Linked DNA regions of Kordia antarctica. The protein of the gene in region 2 interacts with the protein of the main gene of each other region in a pairwise test. Links are inferred from orthologs where the notes say so. Each region holds a gene or a part of one and is shown on either strand. Other genes may lie near its edges.

Region 1 (4,431 bases), 1.6 Mb from region 2 along the record:
CTCCGCCACCAATATATCGATGTTTTTCTGCCGCTGTTCCGCCAAAAATTACTTTATCTTCTTTTTGAGAAGTTCCTAATTTATGATAGTATAATTTATGTTGATCTGTCTTTGCAGATAATTCACTTCCTTTAGGTTTGTCGTAGCTAGAATAGTAGAATCCGTCATTTTCTTTCCAAGAAATTCCTGAGAATTTGATGTCTACCAATGTATCTTCAACAATTTCTTTCGTTTCTACATCTTTAATAATTACTTTTCGCCAGTCGCTTCCGCCAATTGAGATTGGATAAGCAACGATTTTTTTATCTTTTGAAAAGCTCAATCCGCCACCGAGCGAAATAGTGCCATCTTCTGAAAATTTATTAGGATCTAGAAAAACTTCAGGTTCTTCATCACCTTTTTGTCTGTAAATGACAGATTGATTTTGCAATCCGTCATTTTTAGAGAAATAGCTAAATTCACCTTCTTTTTTAGGCGCACTAATTTTTTCATAATTCATTAATTGAGTATATCGTTTTTTTAACGCTTCGCGGAATGGAATACTGTCTAAATATTCGAAGGTAGTTTTATTTTGTTCTTCTACCCAAGCTTCTGTTTCTGGCGAACGATCATCTTCAAGCCAACGATACGGATCTTTTACTTCAGTACCAAACAAGGTATCTATTACTTCTTTTTGTTGCGTTTCTGGGTATGTCACTACTATTTCTTTTTTTTCGGGTTCTTTCTCGCAAGAGAAGAAAAACACTGCGAGACAACTAATTTTTAACAACTGTTTCATCTTTTTATATTTTATTGTTTTTGTCTGATAGAATTTGCATACGAATCATTTCAGTTAGTATTGAAATTTCTATTTATGCTCATTTCAAAAAACACAGGATTGGTTTTAGTTCAAATTTAATCTAAAAAAAACCACTTCAAAACAATTAGAAGTGGTTTTAACATATTGGAGTCGTTTTTTATAGCTTTTCAACGTACAATTTTGAGTTCGTTTTTTAGATTTCTCAAAATGGAGTTTCACTAATAAAACAAGGGTTTAAATTGTGGCCAATGTTTGTAAATTAAGATTCCGTTTAGAAGTGCAACAATAAATGCACCAATCATTCCGCCAGATAAATCTAGGAAAATGTGAAACAGTAAAATATTTACAGATATCGGCGCAAGTAAGATTAACGCAAAAGGCACCCATTTTTTTAGAACGAGTAAGATTCCAATGTAAACTTCTAGCGCGCCAACTACAGGAAGAATGTACCCTATGGTACTAAACGATTCTGTAAATGTAGACATTTTTAACGCTGGCATAAAACCAGTTCCATTGAAAATCATGAGGAGCTTATTAGCACCAAACACGATGAGAATTATTCCTAATACAAAACGGATAATTTTGGTAAAGTTAGAATTCATATTGCGAGACTTTTGGTTAGTGTACTCTTAAATATATGAAAAAGATGTTGACTTTACTAACTATTTCGTTGATCGTCAGGATAATTACTTTGTAATAAGAAACTGATTAATAGTATTTTGAAGTAGAAAGGCACTTCGACTTCGCTCAGTGCCCGTTATTTTATGTTTTATTTTATTTAGATTACACTAAGTTGTTGTCTACTAAATATTGTGCAATTTGAACTGTATTTGTTGCGGCACCTTTTCGTAAGTTATCGGCAACAATCCACATATTTAAACTATTTGGTTGCGAACCGTCACGGCGAATTCGTCCCACAAATACTTCATCTTTTCCTTCTGCGTAAATTGGCATTGGATATACGTTTACATCAGGATTGTCTTGTACAATGATTCCTGGCGATTCGTGCAATAGTTTACGAACTTCAGCAACATCAAAATCGTTTTCAAATTCAACATTTACACTTTCAGAATGTCCGCCAACTACAGGAATCCGAATGGCAGTTGCCGTAATAGCAATTGTATTATCGCTTAGAATTTTCTGTGTTTCACGTACCAATTTCATTTCTTCTTTAGTATATCCGTTTTCTTCAAATACATCACAATGTGGCAATGCATTTCTATGAATTGGATACGGATATGCCATTTCGCCTTTTTCGCCAGCATATTCGTTTTCTAGCTGTCTCACTGCTTTTACGCCAGTTCCTGTGATAGATTGATAGGTAGAAACTACAATCCGTTTTATTTTATATTTTTTGTGTAATGGCGCTAAAGCCACGACCATTTGAATTGTAGAACAGTTAGGATTTGCAATGATTTTATCGGTTGCAGTCAATTCGTTTGCGTTGATTTCTGGGACAATTAATTTTTTGGAATGATCCATTCGCCAAGCAGATGAATTATCAATGACAGTCGTACCAACAGCTTCAAATTTTGGAGCCCATTCTAGCGACGTATTTCCGCCAGCAGAAAATAAAGCAATATCTGGTTTGGCGTCAATAGCATCTTGCATACTTACAATAGGATATGCTTTTCCTTGATACGTGATTTCTTTTCCAATAGATTTTTCAGAAGCTACTGGAATTAAGGTTGAAACGGGAAATTTTTGCTCTGCTAATACTTTTAACATTACAGTTCCTACCATTCCTGTTGCGCCAACGACTGCTATTTTCATGTTTTTATTTTTAATATTTTTTATCTGTCAGATAGAACATTCAGATACTCATTTTTTAGTGGAACTAAATTTTAGCAATAAATGTTTCATTTGTTTACTTATACCAATTATCACTTAAAATGCACCTAATAACTTGTTTCTATTGCGCCCATACTTCGACTAGGCTCAGTACATGTATTTCAATATAAAATAAAACCGTAGCGATGCTATGCTTTTCTACTTCATCTGGACACACTATAATTCAAATTATTTTAGGCTCCTTTTAAATAACAATTAGTATTACTTAGCAAAACTAGGAATAATTATAGCACGATTTATATAAAACTTTAGAAATATCAAAAGTGCAACAAAAAGTTATATATAACACAAAAGTCACTCGTTTCGGAGTGACTTTTGATATATTATTTTATACAGAAAAATTAAGCTTGTTTTTTCAATAAATCTCTAATATCTGCTAATAATTCTTCTTGTGTTGGTCCAGGAGGCGGAGCTGGAGCAGGAACTTCTTCTTTCTTTTTTGTTTTATTATATGCTTTTATAATCATGAACATTACAAATCCTACAATGATTAAGTTTACAATGGTGTTTATCCAACTTCCCCACATAATTGCATTTTCGGGCGTAATTACTTTTCCTGTTGCATCCACAACAGCATCAGATAAAATAATCTTTTTATCTGCAAAGTCAGTTCCACCTGTAAAATATCCTACGCAAGGCATTACAATATTGCTTACAAATCCTTTTACAACGGCGCCAATTGCACCAGCCATAATAACAGCAACTGCTAAATCAACGACATTTCCTGTCATGATAAAACTTTTAAATTCTTTGAACATACTATTTATTATTAGTTAATAATTGAATGTAAATTAAGAAAAAATTAACAGTTTTTCAGACACTTACCCAGGGTATTTTATCAAATTACCGAAGAAACACACGTTTTATTCGTTGAGATACTGCTGTAAGCAATTCGTAAGAGATGGTATTTATCTTGGCAGCCAATTCTTCGGCACTTTGTCCTTCACCAAAAATGATCACTTCATCGCCTTCATTGCATTTGATCTTGGTAACATTAACCATAATCATATCCATACACACATTTCCGATTATTGGCGCAAGTTTTCCGTTGATCACAACACTTCCAACACCATTTCCAAATTGTCTACTGATTCCGTCAGCATGACCAATTGGAATTGTTGCAGTTGTCGTGTTCTTTTTTGCTACAAACGCACGATTGTATCCGACACTTTCGCCTTTTTCAATACGATGTATTTGTGAAATGACAGACTTTAACGAAGCTACAGGTTGCAATTTTTTGTCAAACTTTGGATCATTTCCAAAACCATACAAACCAATTCCTGTACGAATCATATCAAAATGCGCTTCTGGATAGTTAAAAACGCCAGAAGTATTTGTCATGTGTAAGATAGGTTTGTAGTTCAATGCTTTTTCAAAAGATGTACAAATTTCTTTGAAGGTTGCGATTTGATTTTGGGTAAATTCTTTTTCATTCGCAGCTTCAGAAGCTACCATATGTGAAAATATAGAAGTTACTTTTATCTGTGAGAGCGTTTTGAGCTTTTGAAGTATGTAATCGGTATCCGTGTGAAAAAACCCTAAGCGATTTAATCCGGTGTTGAATTTTAAATGTACAGGATACTCCTTTTTTCCTTGTATTGCCGCTTCTTTGGCAAACGCACTAAATATGCGATCGTTGTACAAACTCGGTTCTAAATTGTACGCAATGGCGTGTTTCAGATTTACAATCTGCGGATGCAATACCAAAATAGGTGTCGTAATTCCTGCGGCTCGCAAATAAGCGCCTTCACGAATATACGCTACTGCAAAATAGTCTACTT
Region 2 (4,227 bases):
GGAAGAAGACAGTAGCAATTATGCCATTGAATTTTTACACAAATCTTTACAGGAATATTTAGTCGCTGAAAAGGTTTGGCATGGGTTTTTAGAATTAATTGATAAACGTGCCAACGGTGAATATTTTATTGATACTTGGCAAGATGCATTGGAACATATCAGCGACATTTTGAGTAGTAAAATTATATCAAAAGAAGTTACTGAATATTTGATTGAGTTGATTCAGAATGAAAAGGATATTAGACTCAAAAACGATTTAAAAGAACGTTTACAGCTATATTTTAATTCTTTTTTGAATGTAAATTTTCACGATTCGAATCGAAAAAAAAGTCCTCAAATTGAAAGCGCAATCAATACTTTTTATGGCTTTTGGACAATTTTTTCACATTTAGATATTGACAAAAATTATATTCCATCACAATATAAAGATACGTTTGTACAATTGTTAAAATGGTCACTTTCGCAACGGCATTTGTATTATAATTTGTCCTACCAAGATTTGAGTCATTCAAACCTGAAAGGTGTGAATTTTCATGAAGTTGATTTAAACCATACCGATTTATCATATTGCTCTTTACAAGGTGCATCATTTGAAAATGCATCTATCACTAAATCAAATTTTTATAGTTCTGAATTGCACAGAATTGACTTTTCGTATGCTATGATATATGATACAGACATTTCATATTGCACTTTGATCAACTGTAATCTTTCTAGTATTATTGTCGAAAAATGTGATTTCGCACATACAGATTTTTTAAAGTGTTTCTATTTAAGTGCGAGTTTTGAAAATTGCAATTTTACAGAAATTTCAAATATGAGTAAAGTAGATTTGTATTTGTGTGAAAAAATGATTGCTCCAAATAATTTAGATAAATTAATTAAAGATTCGCTTCCAGACGAAAAATTAACTAAGAATACATCAATTATTGGAAATGAATTATTCGAATGAAAATTTTTAGTTAAAATAAATTAATCAAAAAAAAATAGTAGAAAAGCTGAAACCGTTTTTTGGCACACTTTATGTCTACTCCTAAACCATATAAATACAGGATTTTAATAAAAATAATATTCAATTTCGTATTTTTGAAATCTTAAAACTAAAATAACAATGAAAAAAACACTAATCGCACTATGTATTCTATTCGTAGGATTCAATGTGCAAGCACAAGGGGCAGGAACTGAAGAAGACAAGGCGAAAGCTAAGAAAGTGATGGAAATGATGAGTAAAAAGGTTGACATCGATGTCGATGAAACACTTTTTACAGCTGTTACTCCAAATACGTATGTTTCTGAAAGTCCAAAAGCAGTGATCATGACAATGATGGTTCCTGAAACGTATGCAGCTTCTAAAGAGAAGATGAACGAAAACGAAACGGATAAATTTAAAGTAACCGATAGAGGTGAAAAAGAAATTAATGGCGTGAAGGTTTTGTATATGACTGGTACAAGCGAAGCAGAAGGAACAACGTTGAATAATACGATTTATTGTGTAGAGTACGATGCTGAAACATGTATTATGTTTATCGGAATGGTTGAAGAAGGTGCAGACAAAAAATACACTGACGCAGTTGCAAAAGCAGCAAATTCAGTGATTAAGAAAAAGTAATTTTACACTTTTATAGAACTAAAAAATCCAGCAAATTGCTGGATTTTTTTATGACTAAACTTTGTACTTGTGTGTTATTCTTCTTCTGAAGAAACTTCTTCCACAGAGAAATCTGTCATTCCTTTAGAATGTAACAAATTGTACCACTGAATTACTTTTTTAATATCACTTGGATATACTCTACTTTCATCGTAATCTGGTAATACTTCTGAAAAATAATTTGCTAATACTGTTTTTGATTCTTTATGATTTACAGACGTTATTGCACCATTTTCTTTCTCTTTTACTTTTTCTAAAACTTGTGCTAATGGAACTTCTTCCGTTTGCGTATAAATAGCAATTTCAGAAAGTAAACTCACGTTATGACGTAAACTTACAGAGATTTTTTTTCCATCAGTTAATGATTCTGCAACAAAACCATTACGTGTTTGTTTTTTTAATTCATAAAGTCCTGGTTTCCCAGAAATCGCTAATATTTTATCTAAACCCATAGTCTATTTTTTTCTAAATTTAGGATGGCAAATATACAGATTGTACGTTTCCCATCATTTTATTTCATCGTATTTTTTTGGCATCAGGAAAACGCATTTTGTAATCTACTTTTATGCGTCCGCGCGAAATGTTTGTCAATCTTCCTTTTAATAAACGCCTTTTTAGTGGAGATAGTTTATCAGTAAATAAAATTCCTTCGATATGATCGTATTCATGCTGAATGACTCTTGCCGCCAAACCATCATATTCTTCTACATGCTTTTCAAAGTTTTCGTCCATGTATTCAATTTTGATACTTTCCGGACGGAAAACATCTTCACGAACATCTGGAATACTCAAACAACCTTCATTGAAAACCCACGGTTCACCATCGCGCTCAGTAATTTTTGCGTTGATAAACACTTTTTTCATGCCTTCTAATTGTTTACGTTGTTCTTCGCTTAGTTCTTCATCTTCTGCAAAACCAGTCGCATCAATCATAAACAAACGAATTGGCAATCCTATTTGTGGTGCTGCCAATCCTACACCATACGCATTGTACATGGTTTCAAACATATTTTCGAGCAGCGTATCTAAATTTGGATATTCGGGTGTAATATCTTCGGATACTTTTCGTAAAACTGGATCGCCAAAAGCGACAATTGGTACTATCATATTCGTATTATTTGTATAGATAAGATTGCAAAATAATCGTTGCACTTATTTCATCTATTAAACTTTTATTTTGACGTTGTTTCTTTTTCAATCCGCTATCAATCATGGTTTGAAACGCCATTTTTGAAGTAAAACGTTCGTCTTCACGTTTTATTGGAATTGTTGGAATTGCTTTGGTTAACAATCGAATGAATTCTACAATTAAGACTTCACTTTCGGAAGCTTCATAATTCATTTGTTTCGGTTCTCCTACCAAAAACAGTTCCACTTTTTCTTTGGCAACATATTCTTTTAAGAATGGAATCAAATCGTGCGTACGAACTGTCGTTAAACCAGAAGCAATGAGTTGCATCTCGTCGGTAACGGCAATTCCCGTTCGTTTCTTTCCATAATCAATTGCTAGAATACGAGCCATATAAAATTTTGGCAAAAATAAGGTTTATATTTTAATGTGAATAAAGATTGGCGGAATTATTATTTTAGACATGTTGGATTACTTGGATTGAGGGAAGTCGAAATGTTGGATTGCTTGCATTGAGCGAAGTCGAAATGTTGGATTGTTGGATTGTTGGATTGTTGGATTGTTGGATTGTTAAAATGTATGTCTTTACGGGAAACCGTTATGAATTTCAAAATTTGCTTATTAATTTTATTAAAAAACTTTAATTAAATTAATTATGTCAGAAAAACCAGGTCCATCGTCAGTTTTCCAAGTTACACTTTTTATAGCAGCGATTATTTTTATTGTTTTTATGAATAAAATTGAACCCTTTTCCAGCTTTGGTTTTTGGAAAAAAGTACTTGTTTTCATTGTTACAAGTTTTACTACAATGATAATTTATGCTATTGCAACTAGCATTATTACAGCTATATATAAAGCCTTAATAGAAATAGTTGTAGTGATTTTAATATTATTCAATGCCATATTTATTGATTCAATATTTTATGGAATCACACCAATGTTTGATAATAATAATAGTGAAGGAGTAAATATATTTACAGCACTTCTCACACTACTCATTCTTGATATAATAATCATCATTGTACTACTTCCACTTGCTAGAATCGCAAAAAGCAATGTGTTTGACAAAGATTTTTTTGATTAGATATTTTTTCAATTTAAACAAAATTATTTCTCAACAAGTATATCAATTTTCATTAAAAAACAGGAACTTGGTCAAAATTTAAAGCTAATACCAAATTCTTGGAAAAAACCACACGCATACATTCCCTAGATTCTTTACGCGCCATTATGATGTTGCTTGGCATTTTGTTGCATTCCGCAGTGACGTATAATGTAACAGATCATGGTGAAGTTTGGAATTTAAAAGATCCTGAATCTACACATATTGCCACCGATTTTTTAGTTTTGTTGATACATTCCTTTCGAATGCCAATCTTTTTTCTGATTGCAGGTTTTTTTGGTGCGATGCTTTTTTACGAGCGAAAACCATTCAAAATGATTCAAAATC

What was found. Proteins that work in one complex are often made in the same cells at the same time.
Region 1: the proteins of def (region 2) and IMCC3317_RS14435 interact in binary tests that used the Escherichia coli proteins (3 or more experiments, as listed by UniProt). The link is inferred for Kordia antarctica from one-to-one orthologs.

The regions. Positions count from the first base shown.
Region 1 is NZ_CP019288.1:3,478,406-3,482,836, forward strand. Bases 578-3,509 are described here. They hold IMCC3317_RS14435 (aspartate-semialdehyde dehydrogenase), read right to left. Parts: upstream 2,573-3,509; coding sequence 1,583-2,572; downstream 578-1,582. Other genes in these bases: IMCC3317_RS14425 (prolyl oligopeptidase family serine peptidase), read right to left, coding at 578-778; IMCC3317_RS14430 (DoxX protein), read right to left, coding at 1,018-1,401; mscL (large conductance mechanosensitive channel protein MscL), read right to left, coding at 2,992-3,408; alr (alanine racemase), read right to left, coding at 3,494-3,509. Outside these bases: more of IMCC3317_RS14425, read right to left, coding at 1-577; more of alr, read right to left, coding at 3,510-4,431.
Region 2 is NZ_CP019288.1:5,098,542-5,102,768, reverse strand. Bases 961-3,688 are described here. They hold def (peptide deformylase), read right to left. Parts: upstream 2,756-3,688; coding sequence 2,165-2,755; downstream 961-2,164. Other genes in these bases: IMCC3317_RS21320 (hypothetical protein), read left to right, coding at 3,433-3,688; ruvX (Holliday junction resolvase RuvX), read right to left, coding at 2,763-3,170; IMCC3317_RS21335 (DUF5606 family protein), read right to left, coding at 1,684-2,100; IMCC3317_RS21340 (hypothetical protein), read left to right, coding at 1,112-1,609. Also shown: IMCC3317_RS21345 (pentapeptide repeat-containing protein), read left to right, coding at 1-952; more of IMCC3317_RS21320, read left to right, coding at 3,689-3,861; IMCC3317_RS21315 (acyltransferase family protein), read left to right, coding at 3,960-4,227. UniProt on the Escherichia coli protein: Removes the formyl group from the N-terminal Met of newly synthesized proteins. Requires at least a dipeptide for an efficient rate of reaction. N-terminal L-methionine is a prerequisite for activity but the enzyme has broad specificity at other positions.